One region of the Streptomyces sp. AHU1 genome, then DNA from elsewhere that is predicted to be linked to it. Evidence: riboswitches for the same ligand, from Rfam matches in the RefSeq annotation. Region 1 holds a riboswitch; each other region holds the start of a gene.
The links. Region 1 has a riboswitch for cyclic di-AMP ahead of ACICHK_RS07565 (C40 family peptidase). Riboswitches for the same ligand answer to the same signal wherever they lie in the genome.

Region 1 (3,197 bases):
CCATGCTGATCAGCGGCTGCCCGGCGAGCTCGGAGAGCGGCAGCCGCGTCGAACCGCCCGCGAGAAGGTGACCGGGAGCGGTCACCAGCACCAGTTCCTCGACCAGGACCGGCTCGACGCCCACGGACGGGGGGAGCGGTACCGGAGGGGCGGGCTGGTAGGTGTGGGTGAGCGCCAGGTCCACCTCGCCGGCCGCGACCGCCGCGATCCCGTGCGGCGGTTCGTGGTCGGCGACCGCGAGCGCCACGTCCGGGTGGGCCCGGCGGAAGGCGGTGAGCACGGGCGGCAGCAGATGGATGCCCGCCGTCTGGAAGGTGCCGAGCCGCAGCGTGCCGCCCGACAGCCCCGTCAGACGGGCCAGTTCGTGCCGGGCCAGCTCCATCTCGTCGAGGACCCGGCGGGCCCGTACGACCAGCAGTTCGCCCGCGCCGGTGAGCCGGGTCCCGCGATGGGAGCGCACCAGCAGTGTCGTCCCCGTCTCCCGCTCCAGCTTCGCCACCTGCTGGGACAGCGCGGGCGGGGTGTAGCCGAGGCGCTCGGCGGCCCGGGTGATCGACCCCGCCTCGGCGACCGCCACCAGCGCCGCGAGCCGCGTCGGGTCGTACATCGCGCCCCTCCCGGATCCGGCGGCACCCTGCCGGGTCTAAACGACTGCTTAATACCGGCCCAGGATATTCGACATACCCGCTGAAGGTCCGTGCCGGGCAGCCTGGGGGCATGGACGCACAGCTCATCGCCTTCACGGGGGTCGCCGCGGGCATGGTCGCCATGCCCGGAGCGGACTTCACCGTCGTCGTACGCAACGCGCTCGTCTCCCGCCGGGCCGGTCTCGCGTGCGCCCTCGGCATCGCGGGCGGGCTGCTGATCCACACCGCGCTCGCCGTCGCCGGGGTCGCCGCGGTCCTGACCGCCGTGCCGGCGCTCTTCGGGACGCTCCAACTGCTCGGCGGGGCCTACGTGCTGTACCTGGGCCTGCGCACGCTCCGCCCGTCGGTCCGTCCGGGGGAGCCGGGCCCGGCCGCGTCGCCGTACGAGGCGGGGACGCGGGGGACGGGCCGGGGCGCGCGTCCGCTGCGGCAGGGCTTCGTCACCAACGCGCTCAACCCGAAGGCGCCCGTCACCTTCCTCAGCCTGCTGCCGCAGTTCGTGCCCGCGGGCAGCCCCGCGATGCCGCGGACCCTGCTGCTCGCGCTGATCGTGGTCGCCCTGGCCCTGGTGTGGTTCCCGGCGGTCGCGCTCCTGGTGGACCGGCTCGGACGGTGGCTGCGCGGACCGCGGGCCGCACGGGCCGTGGCGGGGCTCACCGGCGGTGCCCTCACCGTTCTGGGCCTCGTCCTGGTGCTGGAGCCCCTGAGGAGCTGAGAGGGCGTCACGGCGGCCGTGAGGAGGCCGGCGCCGGGGCGGCGGGGTTCCGCCGCCCCGGAGGAGAGGGTCAGCCGACCCTGCCGTACCAGACGCTCCTCGTCCAGATCTTCTGGAGCTTCACCACTTCCCCGGTCTTCGGGGAGTGCCAGATCTTCCCCTTCCCGGCGTAGATACCGACGTGGTAGACGTTCCGGCCCGAGTGGAAGAACACGAGGTCACCGGCCTTGCGGTGCGAGGCCGAGACGTGGTGCGTCTTGTTGTACTGGGCCGCGGCCGTACGAGGCAGCTTCTTGCCCGCCTTCTTGTACGAGTAGAGCGTGAGCCCGGAGCAGTCGAAGCGGTGCGGTCCGGTGGCGCCCCACTGGTAGGGGGAGCCGTGCTTCGACGCCGCGACCTGGAGTGCCTTCGTCGCAACGGTGGCCGCCTCGGCGTCGGCTGCGGCGCCGGGGACCACGAGGCTGCCGCCCACCGCGGCAAGGGTGAGCGCCGAGGCCGTACCGGCCCGGGTCCACAGCGACGGGACACGATTGAGCGCAGTCATGCGCAACCCTTCGTCAGCCGCCTGTGAAGGATGACCTGTCGGATTCGGGCTGGCGAAGTTGCCCGGCCGCGGTTGCGGCTTCACCCCAAGGACCGCCCGGAACTGTTCCGGCGGCCCGTCTAGCTGGGTCCTCCACTCCTGCCGATCCACTCCTGTCGACCGGTCATCCGGGCGGCGGCAGGACTCGGCGTCCGCCCGGACCGCCCCGCCGCTGTGGCGGGGGCTTGTCGTCGGAAGGGATCTTCACTCATGAGGGACGGAAAATCCGAGCGGAATCGGCGTTTTGTGGGCTTACTCACCACTCACCCGTTCGGGTGAACATAGCTGCGTTCGAGCACGTGTTGGAGACATCGATGAGGCCCGCACCTGCGGTGAAGGGCCCCATCCGGCCTCCGCGGTCCGCGCGTTGCGCAACTCGGAGGGGTCCCGGAAGGGATCGGGAAATACGCCATCGGGGGGTACACCATCCGGTCCGTTTGAGTCGCGGACCGGACGGCGCGGAGCTCCGGCGCGTACCGGCCCGCCGGTGCGGGTCCGTCAACTGCCGGACCCGGGCGGCACGGTGACCCTGGCCGCCCGCCGCTCCCCGCCGAGCACCCGCAGGGCCTGGGCCAGTGTCGGGGCGTGCACCTCGCTCTCGCCCCGCTGGTGCATCAGGGCGAGGGCGTCCCGCAGCGCCTCCGCCTTGCCGACCAGTGCCTGAGCCGCCCTCAGGCCGCGATAGGTGTCTCCGGGGCGGGACGGGTTGATGCGGCCGACCAGGTCGACCACGTCGAGGTAGCGGTCGATCAGCTCGGCCTCGGCACGGGTCAGCGCGGGCAGCGGGGGCAGGTCCGGGATCATCGGCCGCTCACCTCGCGTCCGGCGTCCGGCGTCCGGCGCGCGGGCCTACGGCTCGGGACGACCCGGTCGACCAGCCCGTAGGCCCGTGCCGCCGGCGCGTCGAAGATCTTGTCGCGCTCGATGTCCGCGGCGATCCGCTCCGGGCTCTGCCCCGTGTGCCGCCCGAGCATCTCCTCCAGGATCCGGCGGGAGCGGACCAATTCCTCGGCCTGGACGGCCAGATCGCCCGGATGGCCCTCGATCGGTTCCGGAACCGACGGCTGGCGCAGGAGGACGCGGGCCCCCGGCAGCGCGAGCCGTTTGCCCGGAGTTCCGGCGGCCAGCAGCATCGCCGCGGTCGAGTCCGCCCGGCCGAGGCAGATCGTCTCGACGTCGCAGGTGACGAACCGCATCGTGTCGTAGATCGCGGTCATCGCGCTGAAGGAGCCGCCCGGGGAGTTGATGTACA
Region 2 (3,197 bases), 5.0 Mb from region 1:
CGCGTGCCGTCGGGTGACCACGAAGCCTTCGGCCTCCAGGGTGCGCAGGGCCTCGCGGACGGGGACGCGGGAGACGCCGTAGCGCCGCGCGAGCAGTTCCTCGGTGAGTCGGCCGCCGCGTCCGTAGACACCCGCGACGATGTCGTCACGGATCGCCGTGCACACCGAGTGCGCCGGAATACGCATGACCGACCTCCGCTTTAATCCCCGCGAAACGTCATCGATTGACGCTTGTTCAGTGACTCTATTGCAGGAAGCCGGAATTTCCGATGGCGGGCCCGAATCCATGGATATTTTTTGGACAGACGACCTCCGGAAACGACGATGCCCCGGCTCGGTGAGCCGGGGCATCGAAAGCGGCGGAGAAGCCGCGAAGCGGTCGTCAGACGTTGACGCCGTGCGAGCGCAGGTACGCGACCGGGTTGATGTCCGAGCCGTACTCCGCGGTCGTACGGGCCTCGAAGTGGAGGTGCGGTCCCGTGGTGTTGCCGGTGTCACCGGAGAGGCCGATCTGCTGTCCCGGAGTGACCGTCTGGCCCACGGACACACCGATGGACGACAGGTGGCCGTACATGGTGTACGTGCCGTCGTGCATCTTGATCACCACTTGATTGCCGTAGGCGCCGCCGTCTCCGGCCGTGACGATCGTGCCCGCGCCGACGGCGTGGACCGGGGTTCCGGTCGCGGCGTGGAAGTCGACGCCGGTGTGGCTGCCGGACGACCAGAGGGCGCTGCTGGCCTGGTAGCCGGTGGAGACGTACGAACCGGTGATCGGCATGACGAAGGTGTTCAGGCGCTTGCGCTCGGCCTCGCGGGCGGCGCGCTCCTTGGCCTCACGGAGCTTCACGGCCTGCTCCGCCGCCTGCTTGCGCGCGGTCTGCTCGGCCTGCTTGCGGGCGGCGGCCTCGTCGGCGGCGAGCTGCTGCGCGAAGGCCTGGGCGTCGATCTGGTCGGCGACCGTGTCGCCGACGGTGACGGCCTGGGTCAGCCCCGTCTGCGTCTGCTCGACGGAAGCCTCGGCGGCGAGCGCGGGGGCGGCCAGGGTTCCGACCACACCGGTGGTGGTGAGCGCCGCGACCCCGACGGCGGTCGTGGTCGTGCTGTGCACGCGGCTCGGACGACGGTGCTTGCCGGTGCCACAGGAGAACGCCATGTAGAGGCTGGTCCTTTCCTTCCCTCTCGCCTACCGGGTTAGCTGACGGGTTCGGAGCAGGAAGGTCTCCTACGGACCCCCTCGGGGAGAGGGCGTCCGATTCACCCCAGGGACTGCGTGTGGGTCCCCGGCTCCCCTGGCTCGCGCCATGGGGACTCGGCGATGACTGTCCGGTGCCGCGGGCGCGGCGCACTGCCTGACGAACAGCCGGAACGACGCTATGCGGGGCGTCGTTCGAACAACAAACGGATCACGATTTTTGTAACGCATCCCACAGGGCAGAAGGGCAACCGCCGTACGAATGTGGACATCTCGCGAGGGGCGTACGGGAAAAGGAGGGCCCTGACGGCTCTTCAGCCGTCAGGGCCCTCCTGGGTCGCACGGGTTCTACTCGGCCGCCACCACGGTGACTTCACCGATTCCGAGGGCCCTGACCGGCTCCGCGATCTGCGCCGCGTCACCCACCAGGACGGTCACCAGACGGTCCGTCGGGAAGGCGCTCACGGCCGCCGCGGTCGCCTCCACGGTGCCGGTGGCGGCCAGTTGCCGGTAGAGCGTCGCCTGGTAGTCGTCCGGCAGGTGCTGCTCGACCTGGTCCGCGAGGGTGCTCGCGACGGCCGCCGCCGTCTCGAACTTGAGGGGCGCGACACCCACCAGGTTCTGCACGGCGACGTCGCGCTCCGCGTCGGTCAGTCCCTCGGCCGCGAGGGTGCGCAGCACCTTCCACAGGTCGTCGAGCGCCGGACCGGTGTTGGGGGTGTCGACCGAGCCGCTGATGGCGAGCATCGCGGCTCCCGTGCCGTCCGGCGCGGAGCGCAGGACCTGGCCGAAGGCCCGTACGCCGTAGGTGTAGCCCTTCTCCTCGCGCAGGACGCGGTCGAGGCGCGAGGTGAGGGTGCCGCCCAGGCAGTACGTGCCGAGGACCTGGGCGGGCCACACGCGGTCGTGCCGGTCGGCGCCGACACGGCCGATGAGCAGCTGCGTCTGGACGGCGCCGGGACGGTCGACGATGATCACGCGGCCGGTGTCGTCGGCGCTCACCGGCGGCACGGGAAGGGGCTCGGCGGACGAGCCGGTCCAGGATCCGAGCGTGTCGGCGAGCAGCTCGTCGAGATCGACACCGGTCAGGTCGCCGACGACGACGGCGGTGGCCGTGGCGGGACGCACGTGCTTCTCGTAGAAGGCACGGACGCCCGCCGCGTCGATGTTCCGGACGGTCTCCTCCGTGCCCTGGCGCGGGCGCGCCATGCGCGCGCTGGCCGGGAACAGTTCCTTGGAGAGTTCCTTGGCGGCACGGCGGGCCGGGTTGGCCGTCTCGTGCGGGATCTCGTCCAGCCGGTTGGTCACCAGCCGCTCGACCTCGCTGTCCGCGAACGCGGGGGCCCGCAGGGCGTCGGCGAGCAGGCCGAGTGCCTTGGCCAGGCGCGAGACGGGCACTTCGAGGGACAGGCGTACGCCGGGGTGGTCGGCGTGCGCGTCGAGCGTGGCGCCGCAGCGCTCCAGCTCGGCGGCGAAGTCCTCGGCGGAGTGCTTGTCGGTGCCCTCGGAGAAGGCGCGCGCCATGATCGTGGCGATGCCGTCCAGGCCCGCGGGCTCGGCGTCCAGCGGCGCGGCGAGGATCACCTCGACGGCGACGACCTGCTGGCCGGGGCGGTGGCAGCGCAGCACGGTCAGGCCGTTGTCCAGGGTGCCGCGCTCGGGGGCGGGGAACGCCCACGGCTTGGGCTGTCCGGCCTGGGGCTGCGGGTGGAAGTCCATGGTGGCGAGCTCGGTCACTTCGCCGCCTCCTCGTCGGTCTCGTCGGCGGAGTCAGCCGCGTCGGCGGCTTCGGCGGCGGTCGGCTCGTAGACGAGCACCGCCCGGTTGTCGGGACGCAGGCGGGCCCGGGCGGCCTCCCGGACCTCCTCCGCGGTGACGTCGAGGACGCGCTGCACGGCGGTCAGGGCGAGCTGCGGGTCACCGAACAGGACGGCGTAGCGGCACAGTTCGTCGGCACGGCCCGCGACCGTGCCGAGCCGGTCCAGCCATTCGCGCTCCAACTGGG
Region 3 (3,197 bases), 2.2 Mb from region 1:
CGTCGCCGAGGCCGGTGGACAGGCCCTTGGACTTCAGGACGGACTTGAGGGTGTGGTAGACCTCGGTGCCCCAGCGCAGGGCCTCGGAGAAGGACTCCGCGCCGATCGGGGCGATCATGAACTCCTGGATGTCCACGTTGGAGTCGGCGTGCGAGCCGCCGTTCAGGATGTTCATCATCGGAACGGGCAGCAGGTGCGCGTTCGGGCCGCCCAGGTAGCGGAAGAGCGGCAGGTCGGACGCCTCGGAGGCGGCGTGCGCGACGGCGAGCGAGACGCCGAGGATGGCGTTGGCGCCGAGCGAGCCCTTGTTGTCGGTGGCGTCCAGGTCGAACATCGCCTGGTCGATCAGGCGCTGCTCGGTGGCGTCGTAGCCGACGAGCTCCGGGCCGATCTGCTCGATCACGGCGAGGACGGCCTTCTCGACGCCCTTGCCCTGGTAGCGGTTGGGGTCACCGTCGCGGAGCTCGATGGCCTCGAAGGCTCCGGTGGAGGCGCCGGACGGGACGGCGGCACGACCCGTGCTGCCGTCGTCGAGGCCGACCTCGACCTCGACCGTGGGGTTGCCTCGGGAGTCCAGGATTTCCCGGGCTACGACGACGTCGATGGACGGCACGAGCATCTCCTTTATGGGATGTGACGCGGTACGCGGGGCTCGGCAGCCCCGTGGGATGAGCCTAACCGGCCCACGGGGATCGGCCAGCGACCGACCGCCCCTCGGGCGAAACCGAGCGTACGTATTGTTCCTGAACGGAACAAAAAAAGGAAATAAAAAGAACCCCGCTCCGGCGCGTGCGGGGGAACACGCGCCGGAGCGGGGAGCCCGTGGGGACGGGGCCTCGCGGGCCTCCGGTACGGAGGTCGCGCGAGAGAGCGGCCCTCGGCCGGGAAGACGCCGACCGGAGCTGGGGCCGGGGCCGTCCTCCGCCGAGGACGGCCACGTCAGCCCGCCTGCCGCACCGTTCAGCGCAGGTGCAGCTGCTGGCCCGGGTAGATGAAGTCGGCGTCGGCGACGATGTCCTTGTTCAGCTTGAACAGCTTCTGCCAGCCGCCCTTGACGTGCTTCTTCTCGGCGATCGAGCTGAGGGTGTCACCCTTGACGACCTTGTACTCGCCGTCGCCCTTCTTGACCTTCTTGCCGGTCGGGGTGGTGACGGTCTTCTGGACGGCGGGGCGCTCCGCGGAACGGGCGGCGTGCTGCTCCGCCGTACGGGTGGAGGGCTGTTCCGTCGCACGGGTGGCGGGAGCGCTCTGCGAGCCGCTCGACGACGAGGAGGAGGGGGTGGACGGGGCCGCCGGGGCCGAGCCGCCGCCGTACGGGGTGCTCGACAGGCCGACACCGCAGGTCGGCCAGGCGCCCTTGCCCTGCGCGGCGAGGACCTTCTCGCCGATGGCGATCTGCTGCGACTTCGAGGCCTGGTCGGCGGTCGCGGCGTAGGCGGTGCCGCCGTACGCGGCCCAGGTGGAGGACGAGAACTGCAGGCCGCCGTAGTAACCGTTGCCGGTGTTGATCGACCAGTTGCCGCCGGACTCGCACTGGGCGACGGCGTCCCACTCGGAGGCGGTGGCGGCGGAGGCGCTGCCGGCCGCCATCAGCGGGGCGGCGATGGCGGCGCCGGTGACGCCGGCGATCGCGGCGACACGGGTGGCCTTGTTGGGACGACGGTGCTTGCCCTTGCCGGAAAACAGCATGGAGTGATCCCCTCACCGACGCCTGCGAGGTGAGCTGTCGGGTTCGGGCCGGTTGAGTTGCCCGGCCGCACGCCTTCGGTCCCGTCTCCAGGACGTCCGGCACGCGGCTTCACCCCAAGCCGTTCCCGGGCGTCTCTCAACTCCCGGTCCCGGCGCTTACCTTGGGTCCCCCGCTCCTGCCCACGGCGCATGACGCGACGACTGTTCCCGTACGGCCGTCGGCAGGATTCGGCGTTGCGACCGTCGGGGCCCGCTGTGGCGAGCGGTCACGACCGTAAGCAGTGAACCGAGGGAAATTCAAAGACGATCAGGGCTTCTGAGACTCATGTCTCACTTGCGCCAAATAGGACATTCCACAGCGAACTATGACGCGAACTCCCGCTAGTTCTGGGCCGTTTCGGCGTCGGCGGCAATGCTCCGACCAGGGACGACGAGGCCGGGACCGCTGTCGGCCGCCACCTTGTCCACGGTGAGCAGCTCGCCACCCTCGTCCCCGGAGTCGGAAGAGGCGGAATCGCTCCAGAGGCTGTCCACGACCTCCGCGATGTACGAGTTGCCGACGGCACCGCTCGGGAGGCCCGGAGTGCTCGCGGCGTGCCGCCCGGCGGAGGCCTCGGCACGGCTGTCGGCCGCGCTCTCCGCGGCGTCCGCGCCGCGGTGCCGCCCGGTGCCGGCGCCCGGCGTGGCGGAGGCGTCCGAAGAGGCTTCCTTCCGTCCGGAGTTGGCCGATTCGTCGCTCTTGCCGTTCTTGCCGTTCTTGCCGTTCTTGCCGCTCTTGCCGGCCTTCGCGTCCGAGTCGTCGGAGCTCTGCGAGGCGCTGGGCTTCGCGGTGCCGTCGGCCGCGTCCGAGGAGTCATCCGAACCGGCGGAAGCGGAGGAACCCGCCGAAGGGGACGAACTGGGCGAAGTGGCCAGGCCGGACGAAACGTACGAGCCGGACTCGCCCCCGGTGTTCGACGAGTCGCCGGCCACGCCCGTGTCGACGCTGACCTCGCCCGAGCCCTTGCCGAGCCCGGAGAGCGGCCCACAGGTGGGCCAGGCCGCGAGACCCGAGTCGGCGAGCACCTTCTCGGCGACGGCTATCTGCTGCGAGCGGCTGGCCTGGTCGGCCGTCGGGGCGTACTCGAGGCCGCCGTGCGCCTCCCAGTTGGCCTGGTCGAGCTGGAGGCCGCCGTAGTAGCCGTTGCCCTGGTTGGAGCTCCACGCGCCACCGCTCTCGCACTGCGCCACCTTGTCCCAGGTGTTCCCGTCGGCCGCGCTCGCGCTCGCCGCGGCGAGCAACGGGATGGCGATCGCCGATCCGGTCACCCCTGCGGCGACGATGAGTGCCGGGGCCTGACGAGGGCGACGGTGACGGCCGTTCCCGGAGAGCATGCGAGAGCCTTTCGAGCGACAGCGGGGGAGCAACGCGGCTCCCGCCAAGCGAGAAGCGCAGGCGCCGCGTTGATGGGTGAAGGTAGTCGCAGTCGAACGCTGGTTACAAGTCGATGCAGTACAGATCACGCGAA
Region 4 (3,197 bases), 6.7 Mb from region 1:
GCCCCGGCGGCGGACCCGTACGCGGGAGGCTGGGGCGCCGGCTCGCTCATCGGCGGCATCGGGGCCGACTGATAAGCGGCCGGACGCGGCGCCGTCTCGTACGCGGGCGGCTGCGGCGCCGGCTCGCTCACCGGCGGCATCGGAGCAGGCCGGTAACCGCTGGGACGGGTCGGCTTCTGCTCGAGGGGCAGGAGCACCGACTTGTACTCGGGAGCCGGGGCCGGCGCTTCGTACCCGGGGGGCAGGATGACCGCCTTGGACTCGGCGGCGGGGGGCGCCGACTCGTACGCCCGGGGCATGGAGCCCGTCCCGAAGACCTCGGACGCGGGCGCCGCCTGGGGCACCGCCTCGTACGGGGCGGGCTGGGGCGCCGCCTGGAACGCGGGCGCCTGGGCGACGGACGGGAACGAACCCGTCTGAGCGACCGACGGGAACGAACCCGTCTGGGCGACGGACGGGAACGTGCCGGTCTGCGGGGCCGCCTGGAACGCCGCAGCCTGCGGGGCCGACGGGAAGGCACCGGTCTGAGCGGCGGACGGGAAGGTACCGGTCTGAGCGACCGAGGGGAACGAACCGGTCTGAGCAGCCGACGGGAAGGTACCGGTCTGGGCGACCGACGGGAACGAACCCGTCTGGGCGGCCGACGGGAACGTGCCGGTCTGCGGGGCCGGCCGGTATTCGATCGCCGGCGCCTGCGCCTGCTGCGGGACGGCCATGCTCTGCCGTGCCGCGTGCTGCGCCATCAGCTCCTGCGCGGCGGCGAGCTTGCGTCGGGCGCTCTGCTTCCTGCCGTGCAGCGCGGCCTTCTGCGATGCGGCGGCGGCCGGAGCGGCCCCCGCAGGGAGCGCCGCACGGCCCGGCACCCCGGGACCCGGTGCCGCCGGGGCGCGACCGGTCATGGTCTCGGCCACCGGACCCGCCGTCAGCTCCAGAACGGGACGCGCGGACGGTTCCGAAGCCGGACCGGCGGTCAGCTCCAGCACCGGGGCAGCCGTCAACTCGGCGGCGGGCCGCATGATCTGTTCCAGCTCGTACACCGTCGGAAGGTCCGACGAGGACCCCTTGGATCCCTTCCCGCCCTCCTTCGGACGGGCACTCTCACCACCGCGCTTCGGCTGCCTGTCGGCAGGGAGCACGGCCGGCGCCACGGGTCCGATCCGGGAACGCGCCCCGTCGAACCACTGCCGCATCAGGTCGTCCCGGGCGGCGTCGGAAACCCCGCTTCCTTGACCGGCACCCCCTCGGCCCGACCTACGGGCGGAGTTCGCCGAGGCACGGGTCCCGTTGAAGTTACCGGTGGCGAATTCCGCCTGGTCGTAGAGGGACGAGAGCCGTCGGGCGACTTCTTCGCTGCTGGGCGGGGTGCGTTCCGGCGCCATGGAGTGGTGCTCCTTCCGTCGTCCGCCTACCGGGTTAGCTGTCGGGTTCGGGCGGACGATTCCGGAAGGTATGCCCTACGGCCCCTGTCCCGTAAGACAGTTGGCCGATTCACCCCAAGTTCGGTGGGTCCCCGGCTCCAGCCGCCACGAGGACGGGCCGGATTCGGCGGAGGCCGCACCGCCCGGCGAGCTTCGCCGGAGGGAATCGGGCGGCCAGGTCGCCAACTTAGCCATGTTGTGCACCCGATGTGAAGATCCACGTCCCAGATGTCCGATACATTTTCGTGACCTTCATCGCATCACCCCGCAGCGCGACGGCGAGGACACGCGGCGTACTCGAAATGACGGCTGAGCACGTCCGTCGGGGCGGCCGGGCGCCGATCCCGGCCCGGCCTCCCGCTCGGCCGCCCCGGCCCGCCCCGTCCCGGTTCCGGTCCGGCCGCGCGGACCCGTCCCGTCCCGGCCCGCCGGTCACACATCCGGTCGTCCCGGATGTGTCGGAAGTGTGCACAGAACTGGCGTTCCCTGGCATGTCGTTCGACTTCGGCGGCACCCACTGGTCACACCTTGACCGGTTCTGGCCGAGCTGGCCGGATGACCGCTGCGACCACGTGCCGGCCGTACCGTCGAGGCACGTCAGACCACGAGAGCGAGTCGAGGATCCCCACGTGCACGATGCGCCGATCTACGCCCAACTGATCTCCGAACGCGGCGACATACCGACGCTCGTCCGGAGCGAAGCCCGTCGGCTGCAACGCGACTTCGAGTGGATCCTCAGCTGGGATCCGTCGACGGGCGCTCCTCTTCCCGCGTCCGCCGCACGCCTCGTGTCCGGCGGCCGCCGCCCCGCCTCCCCCGCTCCGGACCCCGAGGACCGGCCGGGCACCGCCCCGCGGCCGACGGCGAGTCGGCCCCGGCCGGAGACCGGCGACCGGCCCGCCCCGGCCGTCCGGCCCCGACGGCCGCCGGAGAACGCCGGGGCAGACAGCCCTTAGAGAACGCCGGGCTCGCCGTCAGTCCGCGTCCTCGGGCCGGGCCCGGTAGCCGTTGCGCCACTCCTGGTAGAAACGCCAGAGACGGGCGCCCTGCGGGCAGCGTCCGGACTCGCGTCGGCACGTACGGCAGTCGCCGACGTGACTGACGTAGGCGGTCTCGGGGGCGTCCCGCCCCGGTTGCTGATTCGGCATGACCCTCGGCACCTGTCGGCGCGACGCGCACGAGCGCGACGTCGCTTCTGATGCCGTACTTCCGGACCGGGGGCCCCGGCGGATGCGCCCGCCGAGGACCGGTTCCCGGCGAGGCGCATGACGTGCGTCAGTCGAGGAGGTCGGCCTCGCGCTCCGCCGTCGCGGGGAAGGGCCCGTCGGTCCGCGGCCTGCGGACCGTCAGACGGGCCACCTCGAAGTCCATCTCGGAGGCCTCGGGAGGCGGTGGTGGGTGATAACGCCCGGCGCACACGGACAGGTTGACGATGAGATAGGCGTGCCAGGACCTGCCCACTCCGCGCCGGTCGTCGAAGGCGCGGACCCCGTTGACCCACCACACGACGCGGTGGGCGCCGAACTCGACCACGAGGTCGACCCAGGCACCCGGAGAAATGGCCTGGTTCCGGTAGTAACGGTGGGTGTTGCGCACATGGTTGGACAGTTCCAGCAGGTCCGGGTTGTCGGGGTGGTACTCGAAGACGTCGATCTCCTGACCGCCGTCCCGCCATGTCCAGACGGCCGGCCAGGCCCCGGTCACCGTGGGCAGCTTGACCCGCGTCTCCAGCACGTCCCCCGTACGGACCATGAACCCGTCCGCACTGCCCTCGGTGGT

Region 2: it holds a riboswitch for cyclic di-AMP, as region 1 does, so the genes downstream of both, ACICHK_RS29455 (M23 family metallopeptidase) here and ACICHK_RS07565 (C40 family peptidase) in region 1, are expected to answer to the same signal.
Region 3: it holds a riboswitch for cyclic di-AMP, as region 1 does, so the genes downstream of both, ACICHK_RS17140 (transglycosylase family protein) here and ACICHK_RS07565 (C40 family peptidase) in region 1, are expected to answer to the same signal.
Region 4: it holds a riboswitch for cyclic di-AMP, as region 1 does, so the genes downstream of both, ACICHK_RS36665 (NlpC/P60 family protein) here and ACICHK_RS07565 (C40 family peptidase) in region 1, are expected to answer to the same signal.

The regions. Positions count from the first base shown of each region.
Region 1 covers NZ_CP174283.1:1,653,863-1,657,059, reverse strand. Annotated here, with positions in the region: gene ACICHK_RS07575 (LysR family transcriptional regulator) at 1-607, opposite strand, end outside; gene ACICHK_RS07570 (LysE family translocator) at 718-1,362, shown strand; gene ACICHK_RS07565 (C40 family peptidase) at 1,433-1,906, opposite strand; cyclic di-AMP (ydaO/yuaA leader) riboswitch at 1,910-2,106, opposite strand; gene ACICHK_RS07560 (hypothetical protein) at 2,444-2,749, opposite strand; gene ACICHK_RS07555 (ATP-dependent Clp protease proteolytic subunit) at 2,746-3,197, opposite strand, start outside.
Region 2 covers NZ_CP174283.1:6,619,886-6,623,082, reverse strand. Annotated here, with positions in the region: gene ACICHK_RS29460 (GntR family transcriptional regulator) at 1-186, opposite strand, end outside; gene ACICHK_RS29455 (M23 family metallopeptidase) at 383-1,153, opposite strand; cyclic di-AMP (ydaO/yuaA leader) riboswitch at 1,166-1,325, opposite strand; gene ACICHK_RS29450 (M16 family metallopeptidase) at 1,541-2,929, opposite strand; gene ACICHK_RS29445 (M16 family metallopeptidase) at 2,926-3,197, opposite strand, start outside.
Region 3 covers NZ_CP174283.1:3,833,759-3,836,955, forward strand. Annotated here, with positions in the region: gene eno (phosphopyruvate hydratase) at 1-619, opposite strand, end outside; gene ACICHK_RS17140 (transglycosylase family protein) at 961-1,689, opposite strand; cyclic di-AMP (ydaO/yuaA leader) riboswitch at 1,694-1,887, opposite strand; gene ACICHK_RS17145 (transglycosylase family protein) at 2,071-2,997, opposite strand.
Region 4 covers NZ_CP174283.1:8,304,856-8,308,052, reverse strand. Annotated here, with positions in the region: gene ACICHK_RS36665 (NlpC/P60 family protein) at 1-1,379, opposite strand, end outside; cyclic di-AMP (ydaO/yuaA leader) riboswitch at 1,387-1,558, opposite strand; gene ACICHK_RS36660 (hypothetical protein) at 2,048-2,374, shown strand; gene ACICHK_RS36655 (hypothetical protein) at 2,393-2,566, opposite strand; gene ACICHK_RS36650 (beta-glucanase) at 2,694-3,197, opposite strand, start outside.